4 regions of the Anoxybacillus sp. TBDG-1 genome follow, and region 3 is predicted to be linked to each of the others. Evidence: riboswitches for the same ligand, from Rfam matches in the RefSeq annotation. Region 3 holds a riboswitch; each other region holds the start of a gene.
The links. Region 3 has a riboswitch for S-adenosylmethionine ahead of ACYQY7_RS03745 (methionine biosynthesis PLP-dependent protein). Riboswitches for the same ligand answer to the same signal wherever they lie in the genome.
Positions count from the first base shown of each region.

Region 1: another riboswitch for S-adenosylmethionine. It lies ahead of mtnK (S-methyl-5-thioribose kinase); the one in region 3 lies ahead of ACYQY7_RS03745 (methionine biosynthesis PLP-dependent protein).
Region 2: another riboswitch for S-adenosylmethionine. It lies ahead of ACYQY7_RS08695 (methionine ABC transporter ATP-binding protein); the one in region 3 lies ahead of ACYQY7_RS03745 (methionine biosynthesis PLP-dependent protein).
Region 4: another riboswitch for S-adenosylmethionine. It lies ahead of mtnW (2,3-diketo-5-methylthiopentyl-1-phosphate enolase); the one in region 3 lies ahead of ACYQY7_RS03745 (methionine biosynthesis PLP-dependent protein).

Region 1 is NZ_JBTZSY010000017.1:19,723-23,991, forward strand. Features, by position in the region: gene ACYQY7_RS06985 (methyl-accepting chemotaxis protein) at 1-1,082, shown strand, start outside; gene mtnA (S-methyl-5-thioribose-1-phosphate isomerase) at 1,127-2,158, opposite strand; gene mtnK (S-methyl-5-thioribose kinase) at 2,169-3,338, opposite strand; SAM riboswitch class I at 3,408-3,507, opposite strand; gene ACYQY7_RS07000 (carbon-nitrogen family hydrolase) at 3,595-4,269, opposite strand, start outside.
Region 2 is NZ_JBTZSY010000024.1:19,989-24,257, forward strand. Features, by position in the region: gene ACYQY7_RS08675 (toprim domain-containing protein) at 1-202, shown strand, start outside; gene ACYQY7_RS08680 (thioredoxin family protein) at 180-482, shown strand; gene ACYQY7_RS08685 (sterol-binding protein) at 612-911, shown strand; gene ACYQY7_RS08690 (O-acetylhomoserine aminocarboxypropyltransferase/cysteine synthase family protein) at 976-2,268, shown strand; SAM riboswitch class I at 2,725-2,830, shown strand; gene ACYQY7_RS08695 (methionine ABC transporter ATP-binding protein) at 2,902-3,930, shown strand; gene ACYQY7_RS08700 (methionine ABC transporter permease) at 3,920-4,269, shown strand, end outside.
Region 3 is NZ_JBTZSY010000007.1:47,509-51,777, reverse strand. Features, by position in the region: gene ACYQY7_RS03765 (RNA-binding domain-containing protein) at 1-181, shown strand, start outside; partial or broken gene ACYQY7_RS03760 (cupin domain-containing protein) at 548-757, shown strand; partial or broken gene mscL (large conductance mechanosensitive channel protein MscL) at 1,014-1,223, opposite strand; gene ACYQY7_RS03750 (DODA-type extradiol aromatic ring-opening family dioxygenase) at 1,237-1,995, opposite strand; SAM riboswitch class I at 2,199-2,306, shown strand; gene ACYQY7_RS03745 (methionine biosynthesis PLP-dependent protein) at 2,378-3,481, shown strand; gene metC (cystathionine beta-lyase) at 3,485-4,269, shown strand, end outside.
Region 4 is NZ_JBTZSY010000017.1:24,334-28,602, reverse strand. Features, by position in the region: gene ACYQY7_RS07025 (1,2-dihydroxy-3-keto-5-methylthiopentene dioxygenase) at 1-465, opposite strand, end outside; gene ACYQY7_RS07020 (methylthioribulose 1-phosphate dehydratase) at 478-1,086, opposite strand; gene ACYQY7_RS07015 (2-hydroxy-3-keto-5-methylthiopentenyl-1-phosphate phosphatase) at 1,083-1,739, opposite strand; gene mtnW (2,3-diketo-5-methylthiopentyl-1-phosphate enolase) at 1,736-2,959, opposite strand; SAM riboswitch class I at 3,020-3,129, opposite strand; gene ACYQY7_RS07005 (aminotransferase class I/II-fold pyridoxal phosphate-dependent enzyme) at 3,219-4,269, opposite strand, start outside.

The sequences.
Region 1 (4,269 bases), on a different contig from region 3:
TATCGGAAGTAGCCCATGCGGCGACAGTGATCGCTGAAAAAACGACGACATCGGTTGAACGGGCAGAAAAAGGGCAACAAATGATGACGGAAGCGTTCGGAGAAATTATTGAAACGTCTGAACAATTTACGAATATGGTTGACCGTTTTGAACATTTACAACAACATTTAAGCGCGATTGAAAAAGTGATGCAGCTCGTTAACGGGATTGCAGATCAAACGAATTTGTTAGCGTTAAATGCATCGATTGAAGCAGCACGTGCTGGGGAATACGGAAAAGGGTTTTCGGTCGTCGCAGAAGAAATTCGCAAACTCGCTGACCATACGGTACAATCGCTCGGTGAAGTGCAGCGAAACGTCGGAGAATTGCGCGCCATTTCCTCCGAAGTATCATCAGCCATTTATTCCACGTCATCAACGATTCGCCAAGCGGTCCATCAAGCACAAGAAGCGATGCCGCTTTTACAAGAAATTGTATCTGCTATGGGAGACATTCAAGATAGCACAAATACGAACGCCGCGATTGCTGAAGAGCAAGCCGCTGCCGTCGATGAAATCGCAAGCCGTATGTCATCCATTGCTTCATTGACGGAATACGTGCGCGAGCTTGGTGAAAAAACAGGAAAGACAGTTCATGCATTAAGTCAAGCGATCGACCGTTTCCGTTTAAATATGGTAAATGAAAATAGCGTGAAACTATCTGCGAAAGCGCTATTGCATTTAGCAAAAACAGACCATTTATTATGGAAATGGCGCATTTACAATATGATTGTTGGCTACGAGAACGTTCGCCCGGAAGATGTCGCCTCTCACCATCAATGCCGATTAGGAAAATGGTACTTTGATGAACAAACGAAAAAACAACTGCAAGGCACGCCAGCGTACGAAAAGTTAAACGCCCCGCACGAGAAAGTGCACGCAGCGGCGAAAAAAGCGGCGGAAGCGTACGCCAAAGGGGATATAAAAGGTGCCGAAGCGCAACTGATCGAACTTGAGCAAGCATCTGCAGAAGTGATTCGTTTTATTGACGAATTAATTGAAAAAATAGAAAAAGAACGAACGTTTGAAACCCACCTCGCATAAGGTGGGTTATTTTTTGACCATATGGGACAACGCAAGTGCGAAAATTAAAATTGCTTCTCAAATAATGTCGGCAGTTTCGTTTCGTAGTCGCCAAAGATGATGCCTTTTTCGGTAATGATGCCGGTAATGAGTTCATGCGGTGTGACATCAAATGCCGGATTGTAGACGTTCACATCTGGCGCGATGCGCACGCCAGCGATATGTGTGACTTCTTCTTTCGGTCGCTCTTCAATCGGAATGTCGTCGCCTGTTTTCGTCTGTAAGTCGATCGTCGATAGCGGAGCGGCGACGTAAAACGGAATGTTGAACGCTTTCGCTAAAATGGCTAAGCCGAACGTGCCGATTTTGTTTGCTGTATCGCCGTTGGCGGCAATGCGATCCGCCCCGACGATGACAGCGGAAATGTGCTTTGCTTTCATTGTTTGTGCCGCCATGTTATCTGTAATGAGCGTCACATCAACACCAGCTTCGGATAGTTCCCATGCGGTTAGTCTTGCTCCTTGTAACACCGGTCGTGTTTCGCAAGCGTACGCATGAAGCGACATGCCTTTTTCTTTCGCTAAATGAAACGGCGCAAGCGCGGTGCCGTAACGGGCTGTGGCAATCGCCCCAGCATTGCAAATCGTCATGATACAGTCGCCGTCTTGAAACAAGGAAAGGGCATGTTCGCCGATGCGACGGCATACGTCTTCATCTTCGATTTGTATGCAAATCGCTTCATGAATAAGCGTCGTTTTCGCTTCGTTGACGGATTTTGCTTGCGCGACGCTTTTCATAAGCCGATCAAGCGCCCAAAATAAATTGACGGCGGTCGGACGCGAGCTCGCTAAATATTCACGGTCGCGTTTTAGTTCGGTATGAAATGTCGCTAAGTCATCGGTTTCATATGATTTCGCCGCAAGTGCTAAACCGTAGGCGGCAGTCATGCCGATTGCTGGTGCCCCGCGCACTTTTAACGTCACGATCGCGTCCCATACGTCTTTTATGTTTTTTAATTCTAAATATTCAGTCTTATGAGGCAACGCTTGTTGGTTTAAAATCGTAATATGTGTATCGTGCCATTGTACCGATTTCATTTTGTTCCTCCTAGCTGTTGACATGCACCGTTTGTTGTACAAGATGTTTCAAGTCTTTCATCGTCAATGTGTTTCGCTGCACGATGAGCTCACGACCGAGACGAAGGGCATGGCGTTTTGCGTGGAGTCGGTGTTCAAGCGGCAATTCATCAAGATCCGCCACATGCGCCAACCCGATCGTCCGGCGAATGACTTCACAGCCCGCAAAGCCGATCGCCTCAACGAGCGCATCGCTTATGATGTCATCAAGCACGCCACATGTGTGCGCATACGGTTCGTTGCTTTCGCGCCAAAGCTCAGCAAACGTGCGGGTAAACACGTCCCATGTGTTTTCAATATGAGCAAAAAGCGGTTTGCGGTCACGTTCATAACGAGAAAGGGCGTTTAATAGTAAATTAGCAAAAAATTGCCCTAAATCGAAGCCGATCGGACCGTAAAACGCAAATTCCGGATCGATCACTTTCGTTTCCTCGTCGCTTGCGAAAATGCTTCCCGTATGTAAATCGCCATGAAGCAACACATCTGCCTTTGTTAAAAAAAGCCGTTTTAATTTCGCTGTTTCGCGTTTTAATACGTCATCCTGCCAAAGTTGTTCGACATCCGCACGAAGCTCTGTTTCAAAGTTGTTCGTGTCGTGGTCAAAAAACGGATCAGTAAAGACGAGATCTTCTGTAATTTTACATAGCTCTGGATTTGTAAACTGTTGTACGAGCTTCTTTTTTTGTTGTTGATTCATGCCAAAGTCCGACGTGTAAAACGCCGTTTTGGCGACAAATTCGCCAATATGTTCCGATAAACGCGGGAACGTTTTTCCCTCGATCAGCCCGCGGCGTGCAATTTGTAAATGCGATAAATCTTCCATCACCGTAATAGCTAATGTCTCATCGGAATAGTACACTTTCGGAACATAGTGAGGGACGTAGCTCGCGAACGTGCGCAACGCTTGGCTTTCAATTGTTGCCCGTTTTAATGTCAGCGGCCAGCTTTCGCCAACGACTTTTGCATACGGCAACGCTTGTTTAATGATGATGCTGTCGTTTGTTCGTTCGTTGACGATGCGAAAGACGAGATTTAAGTTCCCATCACCAATTTCTTCGCTAGAAAGAAGCGCATCTTCCCCAAATAGCCCTAAACGAACAGCAAGAGCAATCGCTTTTTGTTCTGTCAATGGTTCGTACATACACATGCCTCCTCCCAAAATAAAAAACCTCTTTCGCTGAACGAAAGAGGTTTGAAGTTTGCTTCGCACCTCTTATCTCTCAGCCTACTGCTGCAAGAATTAGCACCGTGCGTCATCGCCGGTTGCCGGGCTTCATCGGGCTCGTCCCTCCACCTGCTCTTGATAAGAGTGTTTATCGTTATTTGAATGTTCTAAACAGTGAAAACGTTTCGTGAATTCGCTTGATTCGAATCATACATCGCTTTATGCTCGTTTGTCAATCCTTTTTTTCAAAAATTTTATACACATCTGGGCGACGATCGGAAAAAATCGGGATGTGCCCGCGCGCATGTTGCACTTCGTTTATGTCAATATTCGCCGCAATGATCCCTTTTTGTTCGTCCCCTTCAACAAGCACGTTTCCCCACGGATCAATGATCAGCGAATGTCCAGCAAACACGTTGTTCGGGTCTTTTCCCGAGCGGTTGCAAGCGACGACGTAACATTGATTTTCGATCGCCCGCGCCGTTAATAGCGTACGCCAATGATGAAGGCGAGAAAGCGGCCATTCCGCAACGACAAATAATACTTCTGCACCATGCAGCGCATGCGCGCGAATCCATTCTGGAAAACGAATGTCGTAACAAATGACGCCGGCGCACGTCGTTTCATCGAGCGAAAATAGCCCCATCGTTTCTCCAGCTTGCAAATACAAATGCTCATCCATCAATTGGAACAAATGAAGTTTACTATATTCGCCAACGACGTCGCCGTTTCGGTTGACGACATACATCGTATTTGTCATTCGTTCGTTCGTTTTTTTCGCGACCGATCCGCCGACGATATGTACATCGTACGTGCGGGCAAGTTCGGAAAGAAACGCTTTTGTTTCTTCCCCGTTTTCATCGGCAATACGAGCAAGCCTCGTTAAATCATAGCCTGTCGTCCATAG
Region 2 (4,269 bases), on a different contig from region 3:
TTTGTACGATAAAGATGTGTACATTTTAGTTGATTCCGATGAAGCAGGGGAAAAGTTGCGTCGTCAACTTCGCCGTGAGTTTCCGCAAGCTGAGCATTTATATATTGATAAAATGTATCGTGAAGTGGCAGCTGCTCCGAAGCATCACATTGCGGTTGTATTATTGAGTGCAAACATCGATGTACACGCACAATATTTATAGAAAGTTGTGTGAGATTGTCGTGAAAGTTGTCTATATGTATGCACCATTATGTGGCACGTGTCAAGTGGCAAGTCGAATGGTTGATGTACTTGAACAGTTATTGCCAACCGTTACATTTGAGCGTCAAGATTTAAACTATGTGCCGGACAAAGCGGTTGAGTGGTGCATTGAAAGCGTTCCTTGCTTACTTATTTTTCAACATGACCAACTTGTCCAAAAAATATATGCTTTTCATTCGGTTCCATACTTATATGAAACGTTGCGAAAGCTGGCTGAATAAGCCAGCTTTCGACATATTTCTTGGGAAATTGACGAGGAAAGAAGACATTTGTCGATCGTTTATAGCAGGAACTACTCGTCTTCATATGGAAACAATGGAATATGAAAAATATGGGATGGGGGCGGTCGAATGAACATGTTAACACCGATTTTGCCGAGTGACTGTTTATATATTCAATTGCAATGGGAAGGCAGGCAAGTATTATTGTGCGTATCAAAAGAAGGTATTCGTCGTGTTGAAGAAGTAAATTCGGAGCGAATGATTACGATTCGTGGTTCAGCACAAGCGATCATGTCATTATTAAAAGGTTCGTTAAAACTCCAACAACAGCTTCGGTTAAATGAATTATCCGTCACAGCATCGTTTCGTCACATTTTATTGTTAGAATCGATCTTTTTTCTTGCGAAACCGTACGATCTTGTTCATTGACGAGCTATTTTTATCGTGTTAAAATTCAAAATATTCAACAATTATTCGATCAGGGGGAGAAACGATGAAATTTGAGACGATTGCTGTGCACGGGGGACTACAAACCGATCCGGTAACGAAAGCGCGTGCGGTACCGATTTATCAGTCAAATGCGTATTTGTTTGATAGCACAGAGCATGCGGCCAATTTATTTGCATTAAAAGAAGCGGGGTACATTTATACACGCATTCACAATCCGACGGTTACTGTATTTGAAGAACGAGTGGCTAAGCTCGAAGGCGGTGTAGGAGCTTTAGCGGTAGCGAGCGGCATGGCGGCGATTACGATGGCCATTTTAAACGTCACTCAAGCAGGAGATGACATCGTTTCTGCTTCTACGCTGTATGGAGGGACGTACAATTTGTTTGCAAATACGTTACCGAAATACGGCATTACAACTCATTTTGTCGATCCAGCTGACCCAGAAAATTTCCGCGCTGCGATTACACCGAAAACGAAAGCTATTTTTGCGGAAACGATCGGCAATCCGAGCTTGCACGTGTTAGATATTGAGGCGGTTGCGGAGGTTGCTCACGAAGCAGGCATTCCGCTCATTATTGATAATACGTTTGCGACGCCTTATCTTTGCCGTCCGATTGAACATGGAGCAGACATTGTCGTTCATTCTGCGACGAAATGGTTGCTTGGCAACGGGACGACGCTAGGAGGCATCATTGTCGATGGTGGAAATTTTGATTGGAATTCGCCAAAGTTTTCATCGTTTACGACACCAGATCCGAGCTATCATAACCTCATCTATGCAGACATCGGAGCGGCAGCGTATATTGTGAAAGCACGTGTGCAGTTGTTACGTGATTTAGGACCAGCGATTAGCCCGTTCAACGCATTTCAGTTTAATTTAGGGATTGAAACGTTACACGTACGCATGAAAGAACATATTGCAAACACGAGAAAAATTGTTGAGTATTTAGACAAACATCCAGCAGTCAATTGGGTGTTGTACCCTGAACATGACAATCACCCAGCAAAAGAGCTAGCGAAAAAATATATGCCAAAAGGGGCGGGAGCAGTCGTCGTTTTTGGCATTCAAGGAGGAAGGGAAGCAGGAGCTGCACTTATTAACAATGTGAAGCTTTGGTCGCATGTGGCAAACGTTGGAGATGCGAAAAGTTTAATTATTCATCCAGCAAGCACGACGCATCAACAACTAAGCATGGAAGATTTACAAGCATCTGGTGTAACAGAAGATATGATTCGTTTATCTATTGGTATTGAAAATGTAGAGGATTTAATCGAAGACTTAGAACAAGCGATTGAAGCGGCGACAGGTGTCCGTTCCGTATATTCGCAAGTGTAGGCATGAAAGGTGCTAGTTATATATTCCGACTAGCACCTTTCATTATTATGAGTTGCAATCGTAGCGTTTGAGCGACCGCTCCTGTTCGTGACAAAACCTCTAATTTTTCGAAAATAGAAGAAGAATATAATTAAAGTGTTCATTATATAATTCGTAAAGCGTTTAACTTCATTTTTTAAACTGTGGGGGCTGATCTAGAGGCGTGAGTACATCTTGGATGAGCCCCTTGCATTTCCGTAAACATTTCCGTAAAACAAAACAGTTTATTGTTCGTCGCTTGACATCCGAAAAGTAATGATTGACTATGTTATATATTCGGTTCATCTCATTGTGTGGCTAAAATAGTTAAAAAAATGTTATTGACACTGTCCTTCTTTCGATGATATACTCACATTCGTAGTTTAAAAAGTTTCTTAAGTGTATTAAAACGTTAACTGAATAAAGTGTTTGAACGCGCTCTTATCAAGAGAGGTGGAGGGATGTGCCCGATGAAACCCGGCAACCGTCAGCGCTGCTGAAATGGTGCCAATTCACACAAAGCGTTTGCTTTGAGAGATAAGAGACAGAATGGATGATGACGCCTTTCTGTTCTCTTGAGCAGAAAGGCTTTTTTCATGGAAGGAAGGTGACAGCATGATTACTTTATCAAACGTAACGAAAGTATACAAAGCAGCAAGTGGGCATGTGACGGCGGTTGATCGTGTAAACTTGCATATCGAACAAGGGGAAATTTTCGGCATCATCGGTTATAGTGGAGCAGGAAAAAGTTCGCTCATTCGGCTATTAAATGGATTAGAAAAGCCGACGAGCGGTGAAGTGATTGTTGATGGGAAAGATATGGGGAAAATTAGTGGGAAACAATTACGACAAGCGCGTCAGCAAATCGGGATGATTTTCCAACATTTTAATTTACTTTGGTCGCGAACAGTGCGTGAAAATATTGCTTTCCCGTTAGAAATTGCGGGTGTGCCGAAAGAGGAACGGATGAAGCGTGTCGATGAGCTCATTCAACTCGTTGGTTTGCAAGGAAGAGAACATGCGTATCCGTCACAACTGAGCGGAGGACAAAAGCAGCGTGTCGGCATTGCGCGCGCATTAGCGAACAACCCGAAAGTGTTATTATGTGACGAAGCAACGTCGGCGCTTGATCCACAAACGACCGATTCAATTTTAGATTTGCTTGTTGACATTAACAAACGTCTCGGTTTAACGATTGTATTAATTACACACGAAATGCACGTTATTCGTAAAATTTGTGATCGTGTAGCGGTAATGGAAAACGGAAAAATTGTCGAAATGGGCGAAGTGCTTCACGTGTTCCGTAAGCCAGAACAACCGATTACGAAACGATTCGTCCAACAAGTGACGGAGCCGGAGGAGACGAAAGAGGCGATGTTGCATCTTCTTGAACGTTATCCGAATGGAAAAGTCGTTCAGCTTACGTTTGTCGGCGAAGCGACTGAGCAACCGCTCATCACGCAACTCATTCGCCAATTTGATTTAAACGTGAATATTTTACAAGGGAAAATTTCGCAGACGCATCATGGTTCATATGGGGTGTTGTTCATTCATTTAGACGGTGCGAATGAAGAAATTGAGCAAGCGCTCGCTTTTATTCGCCAGCAAGAAGTTGAAGTGGAGGTGTTGGCGAATGTCCAATGAACTATTTCCGAACATCGTTTGGGATAAAATATGGGCGGCAACGATGGAAACGTTGTATATGACGGGTATCTCCGTAGCAGCGACGTTTGTGCTCGGTATTTTGCTCGGATTGTTGCTGTTTTTAACGTCTAAGGGAAATATATGGGAAAATCGTTTGGTTAACGGTGTGATTGCATCGTTCGTCAACATTTTCCGCTCCATCCCGTTCATTATTTTAATTATTTTGCTCATCCCGTTTACAAAGCTTGTTGTCGGTACAATTCTTGGGGCAAATGCCGCGTTGCCTGCACTAATTATTGGTGCCGCGCCGTTTTATGCACGCATGGTTGAAATTGCGCT
Region 3 (4,269 bases):
GTATAAAGTGGCAAGTAGGAAAGATATTGATGATTTGTTGCTAGATAAACTATCTGATGCTCTCAATGAAAAGCAAAAAAAGAGGTACATCGGAAACCTGCTTCAAGAAATGTCTAAGAAGGATAGAACTATTGTAAATCAAGGTTCTGCCCGCTATCCAAAATGGGCATTAACTAATTAGTTAAACTTAGTTTTAAATTAGTTATAGGTTTAGTTAATAAAATTAGTTATAAAAATTGCTCGAATATTGATTTTACGCGGTTTTTCCATTAACTAATTAGTTATAGGAATAGTTATTGTTAGTTGTAGGATTTAGTTAAAGACATCGGTTAGATTTAAACCGATGTCTTTTTAATATTTACGAAAGAGTGCAACTGGCTTATGTGTACAGTATGTTCGAGGCGAACTGTCACGTCTCTACCGGACTTGACCTTCTCCAAACGAAGAAAGCCAACAGCCTTGTCGAATTTATCCATGGCGCATAACATAGCGATTGATGATATTGAAAGAGGTGGGAATGTGTATTATTACTATCCGAGCTATATGCATGGTGCGCATGGGAAAAAGGAAAAATGAATGGACGTTTGAGCGGCGAGTCAGCGATGGTTCTGCCATTTTCGTGCCTGCAGGAACGTGGCATAACTTGATTAACACGGGCAACGTTCCACTTAAACTGTACTCGATTTATGCCCCACCACAACACCCAGCTGGAACGGTGCATCCGACAAAAGCAGATGCCCTTGCGGCAGAACGATAAGAGACTTGGGGCGATGCCTCAAGTCTCTTACTTGTATTGTCCAATAAGCTCTTGATAGGATGACATGCGACTTTTCGGACAGCTCTTTACGACATTTCTTTTTGTCGTTTCATTGAACTACCGCTAGGCTAAAGCCATAGCGGATTCCTACGAACACCGAAGTCCCCTTCGGTTATTTAGTAGGCGATCCCCACAGTTCCTGCGGCTAGGGCTTACATCCCCTAGCCTAAAGGCATAGGGGTTTTACGCCCAATCATATAAAAGCCCCATATTTCACTTCTGCTTCTCCGACTTTCCAAGATAACTTGCTGAAATCAATTCCCCCTAAAATGAGACCGACAAGGGGCATAATAATGTCATTGACGAGGGAAGAAACAATTTTTCCAAATGCCCCACTAATAATCACTCCGACAGCTAAGTCGATGACGTTGCCTCGTATAGCGAATTTTTTAAACTCGTTCCACATCGGAATCCCTCCATTAAAATGATACAGCTAAAAGGCTTAAGTTTCCGTACTCGTATTCTCGGAATAAAACATGTGGCGAGCGATTGCCGGCTCCGTAAGCAATCCAGTACGGTGCTAAATGTTCTTGAGTCGGGACGGCTTGTTTAGCATAAGGGGCTTTTTCTTCATAGTGAAACACATCTTCACTATGGGCAGATGACTGGGCAAGCAACCAATCATCAAAGGCGACAGCCCAACAATCTACTTTTGTCCGTTCTTCCCAACGAAGCGCCATTAAATTATGCACTGTGCCACCACTACCGATGATCATGACACCTTCGTCACGCAACGGGCGTAACGCTTTACCAAGTTGAAATAGCTGCTTTGGTGTCCACGAAGGAACAACGGATGCCTGAACAATTGGAACGTTTGCTTTTGGAAATAGTCGGCTTAACAATACCCATGAGCCGTGGTCAAGTCCACGCTTCTCGTCGATATTGACGATGGGGGAGACGTGCCTCAGATGATGTTGGACGCGTTTGGCCCATTCGACTGAACCTTGTGCAGCATAAGTTACTTCATACAATTCACGTGGGAAACTGGAAAAATCATAAATCATTTCATACGTTCCGTCAATCGATGAAACGGTCGGTTGACGCGTCGTCCAATGTGCAGTAAATACAACGATTGCTTTTGCATCTATGCGTTTACCGAAAGTGGTTAAAAACGATGCATATGCGCTATCTTCAATAGCTAACATTGGTGATCCGTGCGCGAGAAATAAAGCAGTCATTATATTCCTCCTTCACTTTTGCCCCCACTTTACCATATATCGTTTTGATTTGTCTATTTTTACATGTGAAGTGCAAATATATGTGCCATATCTTTGATGGGATGCATGCTGTTTGTTGTTGAAAGGGGAATAAAAAACAGTTGCAATTTTGTTGGAAATGATGTACATTAATTAAAAATCAGAAAATTCGATATTGTTTTGCGTTCTTATCGAGAGAAGCGGAGGGACTGGCCCGATGAAGCTTCAGCAACCAGCCGGAAACGGTCAGGTGCTAAATCCAGCGAATTGGCGTTCAATTCGGAAGATAAGAAGAAGCGATTGTCTATGGACAAAAAAGCCTTCTTCTTTGAAGGCTTTTATTTTTTAGAAAGGAAGAGAGCGAATGAGTCATATCGAAACACGGTTAGCGCAAATTGGCAATCGAAGCGAGACAGCGACGGGGACGGTCAATCCGCCAGTATATTTTTCAACGGCGTATCGTCATGAAGGAATCGGACAATCGACAGGGTACGATTACATTCGAACCGGCAACCCGACAAGGCATATTGTCGAAGAAGCGATTGCACAGCTAGAAGAAGGAGATCAAGGTTTCGCTTGTAGTTCAGGCATGGCAGCGATTCAAACGGTGTTTGCGTTGTTTGAAAGCGGCGACCATTTTCTCGTTTCTGCCGATTTATATGGCGGGACGTATCGTTTGTTTGAAAAAGGATGGCGCAAATGCGGCATGACGTTTACATACGTCGATTTTCGCGATGTTGATGCGGTAAAGGCATATGTGACTGAAAAAACAAAAGCGATTTTTTTAGAGACGCCAACGAACCCTTTAATGCAAGAAGCGGACATCGAAGCGGTCGCGGCGTTTGCGAAACAACATGGGCTGCTTCTTATCGTCGATAATACGTTTTACACCCCTGTACTGCAAAAGCCGCTCACAAAAGGAGCCGATATCGTCGTTCATAGCGCGACGAAATATTTAGGTGGACATAACGATGTGCTTGCCGGGCTCATTGTCGCCAAAGGAAAACAATTGTGTGAACAGCTGGCGATGTATCATAACGCCATCGGTGCGGTGTTGTCTCCGTTTGATTCATGGCTGTTAATTCGCGGCATGAAGACGCTTGCGCTTCGCATGCGCCAGCACGAACAAAACGCAAAGGCGATATATGAATTTTTAGTCGAACATGAAGATGTGACGGACGTATTGTATCCGGGAAGAGGGGGAATGTTGTCGTTTCGCGTGCGCGATGAAAAGTGGGTGAATGCTTTTTTACGAAGCTTAAAGCTTATTACGTTTGCGGAAAGTTTAGGCGGTGTCGAAAGTTTTATTACGTATCCAGCGACGCAAACGCATATGGATATTCCAGAGGATGTTCGCATCGCCAATGGGGTGTGTAATCGACTGTTACGTTTTTCGGTCGGCATTGAACACGTTGACGATTTAATTGCCGATTTAACACAAGCGTTTCAACGCATGAAAGAGGTGTAAAAGATGGATGTGCAAACGCAACTCGTTCACAATAAATGGCAGATTGACGCGCAAACGGGCGCGGTGAGCGTCCCGATTCATCATGCGTCAACATTTCATCAGTTCGATTTTGATACGTTTGGAAAGTACGATTATAGCCGTTCGGGCAATCCGACGCGCGAGGCGTTAGAGGAGACGATTGCGGAATTAGAAGGTGGAGTGAGCGGTTTTGCGTTCGCTTCTGGCATGGCTGCCATTTCAACAGCATTTTTGTTGTTGTCAAAAGGGGATCACGTATTAATTACCGATGATGTGTATGGCGGAACGTATCGCATCTTCACCGATGTATTGAGCCGATTTGGGATTGAGCATACGTTTGTTGATATGACCGATTTAGATGCGGTAGCGCGTCACATTCGTCCGAATACGAAAGTCATTTATATGGAAACGCCATCGAACCCGCTATTGAAAATTACAGATATTCGCGGAGTTGTGAAGCTTGCCAAAGCGCACGGTTGTTTGACGTTTTTAGATAATACGTTTGCGACGCCTATTTTGCAGCGGCCGCTTGATCTCGGTGTCGATGTCGTTTTGCATAGCGCAACGAAATTTTTAGCGGGGCATAGCGATGTTGTGGCAGGGTTAGCGGTTGTAAAAGATGCGCGCTTGGCGAGAGAGCTGCGCAAACTGCAATATTCGTTCGGGGCGGTGCTTGGCGTGCAAGATGCGTGGCTTGTGCTGCGCGGGCTAAAAACGCTGCACGTTCGGCTCGATTACGCTTCCCGTTCGGCGATGCAGCTTGCGCAGTT
Region 4 (4,269 bases), on a different contig from region 3:
GACTTGGCGGTCATCCATTAATGTAAAGAAATGCGGGTTTCCTTCTGGAACAGAAATGACATCCCCTGCTTCAAGTTCAACGTCAAAGTAGCCTGTTTGTTCATCACCCTTAATAACAAAAATGCCATGACCGGCAACAATTGCCCGTACTTCGTCCTCTGTATGCGTATGCACTTGTTCAAATTTTTTCAACAGTTCTTCTAAATTTGGTGTTTGTTCACAGAGAGCGACAACGTCCCACGCTTGATAGCCTCTTCGCTTCGCTAAATCTTCAATTTCGGATTGAAACGTTGCTAAAATGTCCGCTTTTTCTTCGTCTGTTAATACGAATTTGTTTTGAAGATGAGCGGGAAGTTTCCTTGCATCCCAATGTTCATATAGCACTCCTTGCTTATTTAAAAACGCTGCGACGTTTTCCTTTCCTTCAATCACTTCGCCTGTGTTGCGCACTTTAATGACTGCCATACGTACTCACCCTTATCGTTTTAAAAGTAATAATTTGACGTGATACTGACATAAAAACTCGCAAGCTTCTAAACACTTTTTCGCTTCGAACGCATCTTTTCCCCAAACGGTAATGCCATGATTGCGAATAAGCACCCCCCCTCGATCTTCATGAACATGGTCGGCGAACGCTTTTGCTAACGTCGGAATATGGGCGAAATTCGGAATAATCGGCATGCGAAACGCCGCATTTTCTTCCCATAATCCGAACGCTTTAATCATTTCTTGATTTGTAAAAACGACTTCCCCTTCGTCTCCGTACCATTCGGAAATGATATTGTTGTCGACGGTGTGGACATGAAGCACACAACCGGCGTTCGTTTTATTGTAAATTTCAACGTGAAGTAACGTTTCCGCCGACGGTTTTAAATGCGTCGCCTCCGCTGGCTGTCCGTCTGCTCCGACAAGTAAAAAATCTTCCGCCGTTTCTTTTCGTTTATCTTTTCCGCTTGCGGTGACAAGAAACGTAAGCGGTTCATCGCTCACTTTGATCGACAAGTTGCCGCTTGTCCCCATAAACCAATCGCGCGCCGCCAGCTCTCGTTTCACTTCGGCAAGCTCTGCCCATTTTTGTTGTCTCACGCGATCGCCTCGCTTTCTTTTAACACGTCAATGACATCATAAAACGTCGTAAACGGCGTATGCGGCAAGTGAAGCTCACGGCATTTTTCAAGCAAAAAGTCGCGCGCAATGACGTAATCAGCTAGTTTAGCCGCCGCCAAGTCGGTAATCGAGTCGCCGATGACGATCGTTTTTGCCCCTTTTGGCGCTAGTTTACGAAGAAGCGACGGCTTGCAACAGCCGCAGCCGTTTTGACAATGTTCATCGCACGCATACGGCCACGTAATGCGGATCGTTTCCCCGCTAAAATCGGCGCTATTACAAAAAATCCGCTCTTTTTCAACGAGTCCATGAAGAAGCGGATACACGAAAAAGTCGATGCCGCCACTCACGATATAAAGCGGAATTTGCCGCTCATTCGTAAACGCGACAAACTCGGAAAATCCGTCGCGAATGCGGGCGGTGTCAAGCAAAAATTGCACGATATCTTCTTTCAGCGTCGTCGGCAACAGCGAAAACATGCGCCCGACGCCTTGTTGTACGGAACATCTTTGCGCAAGTACATCGTCTTTGATCGCTTCCCACTCCGATGGGGCGAACTGTTTCATAATCGCAATAATGTTATCGTTTAACGTAATCGTTCCGTCAAAGTCGCAAAAAATGACTGGCTTCATGATGCGCTCCCCCATAAATCAAGCGCTTGTTGCAACGGTTCGTTTTCTTTTGCTGCGTCATGGAGCGAACGCCCTGCAAGCACCGCTTCGACTGCGGCGCAAAACGCTTGCCCGCCGCCGACCGCTCCGCTTGGATGCCCGTGTACCCCGCCGCCTGCGTTAATGACGGAGTCGATGCCAAAGTCGCGCACGAGAAGCGGCACAAGTCCCGGATGAATGCCAGCCGATGGGACAGGGAACGCGCGCAAAAACGGCTCTTCTTTCGTTAATTCATCGCGAATCGCAAGCGTTTGTTCTTTTTCAAGGGCGACGCTTCCGTACGGTGACGGGAAGAGTGAAAAGTCCGCCCCTGCCATGCGCAACAATTTGCCAAGAAGCAAAGCGTAGCTCACGCCATATACGTGTGAGGAGGCGATCGCTCCGCTAAATGACGGATGCGCCATAATCGGCAAACGAATGTCATCATCTTCACGAAGCGCTTGCAACACATCAAGCCCATATGTAAACACGTTAAACAATAATACGTCCGCACCAAGCTCCGCTGCTTTTTTCGCTTTTTCTTTTAACTGAAACGTTTTTCCGGTTAAGTTCACCGCATATAACGTCCGATGCCCTGTTTGTTCGTACACGTCTTGTAACGCTTCTTTTCCTGCCACGATACGCTTGTCAAACGGCGTCAAGTCGTTGTCAAATAAAATTTCATCGTCTTTGACAAGATCGACGCCGCCGAGCGCTTGCAGCTTCAATTGTTCGGTGACGTATCGTAAATCGCGCCCGATGACCGCTTTAAAAATGCTCATGACGAGCGGACGTTGAAAGACGCCAAGTTTTTCGCGAATGCCGTCAATGCCAAAGCGCGGACCGGGAAACGCGCGCTTCAGTTCGTCCGAAAATGTTAAGTCAACAAGTTTAATCGTTCCATCCAGCGACAATTTGCCAAACGTCGTTGTTAAAATGGCTGGAAAATCAGCGCTAAAATTGACGCTCGGATATGAAATGCGCACGAGCGCACGTTTTAGTTTCTTTCCAAAAAACGTATTGACGCGCTCGTCTTCCTCTAGCTCCTCAATCGACTGAACGATTCCTTTATGTTTTTTTAACTGTTCCTGTTCCAGTTGCGGCAAATCGGTCCACGACCCGACAGTCAGTCCAAGCGCAATGCCTTCTGCTTTTTTAGCTAAATCTTTGTCGTCATGAATCAAATATGTTGCCGTAATCATATGCCCACCCCTTTACAAATAAAAAACCTCTTCATAAGAAGAGGCTTAATTGTTCGTCTCTTCTTATCTCTCAGCCTACTGCTGCGAGAATTAGCACCGTGCTTAAACAGCTGTTTAAGTCGGTTGCCGGGCTTCATCGGGCTCGTCCCTCCGCCTACTCTTGATAAGAATTCGCAATGTATGAAATTTTTTGAATGGTTCGTTTTTCATAAATTTAATTCGAATTATGACAGCAGTCTCTCATTTTGTCAATCATTTTTTAAAAAAGTTGTAGCCTCCCGATTCGTTCGACCGCTTCTTTTAGCCTTTCTTCGCTTGTCAGTAACCCTGTGCGCACGTAGCCTTCCCCATGTTCACCAAACCCGATCCCTGGGGCGACCGCAACGTGCGCTTTTTTGAGCAACAGGTCGGCAAACGTTTCTGACGTATAGCCGTTTGGCACCGGCAGCCAAGCGAAAAACGAACCTGATGGCGCTTGGACGTCCCAGCCGATGTCACGTAAAGCATGAATAAACGTATTTCGCCTTGCTTCATATGTGGCAACAAGCTCAGCGACACACTGTTGCGACTCGAGTAGCGCGACTGCTGCCGCTTCTTGAATAGCACCGAACATGCTGACGTACAAATGGTCTTGGAGCACGTTGATCGCTTCAATCATGCTTTCGTTGCCGACCGCAAAGCCGATGCGCCACCCTGCCATATTGTACGTTTTCGAAAACGTATAAATTTCAATGCCGACGTCTTTTGCCCCTTCGACTTGTAAAAAGCTGACCGGCTTTTTCCCATCAAAGCCAATCGCCCCGTATGCAAAATCGTGCACGACAGCGATATGATGTTTTTCAGCAAATGAAACGGTTTCTTGAAAAAACGATTGCGTTGCTGTCGCGCCTGTCGGATTGTTCGGATAGTTTAAAAACATGAGTTTTGCTTCGCGAACGACGTCTTTGTTTAGCTCATCGTAGTTTGGCAAAAAGCTGTTTTCCGCCCGCAACGGCATCATTTCCATGCGCGCCCGCGCAAGCACGACCCCCGACCAATAGTCTGGATAACCGGGATCGGGAACGAGTACGACATCGCCCGGGTTTAATAAACAAAGCGGCATTTCGACAAGCCCTGCTTTTCCGCCAAATAAAATGGCGACTTCTTTTTCTGGATCAATCGTCACCCCGTATTCGCGTTCGTAAAACGTAGCGACCGCCTCTTTTAAAAACGAATAGCCGCGAAACGGCGAATATTTATGATACATCGGCTTTGCCACCGCCTGTTGCATCGCGCGCACAATATGTGCAGGCGTCGGCTGATCGGGATTT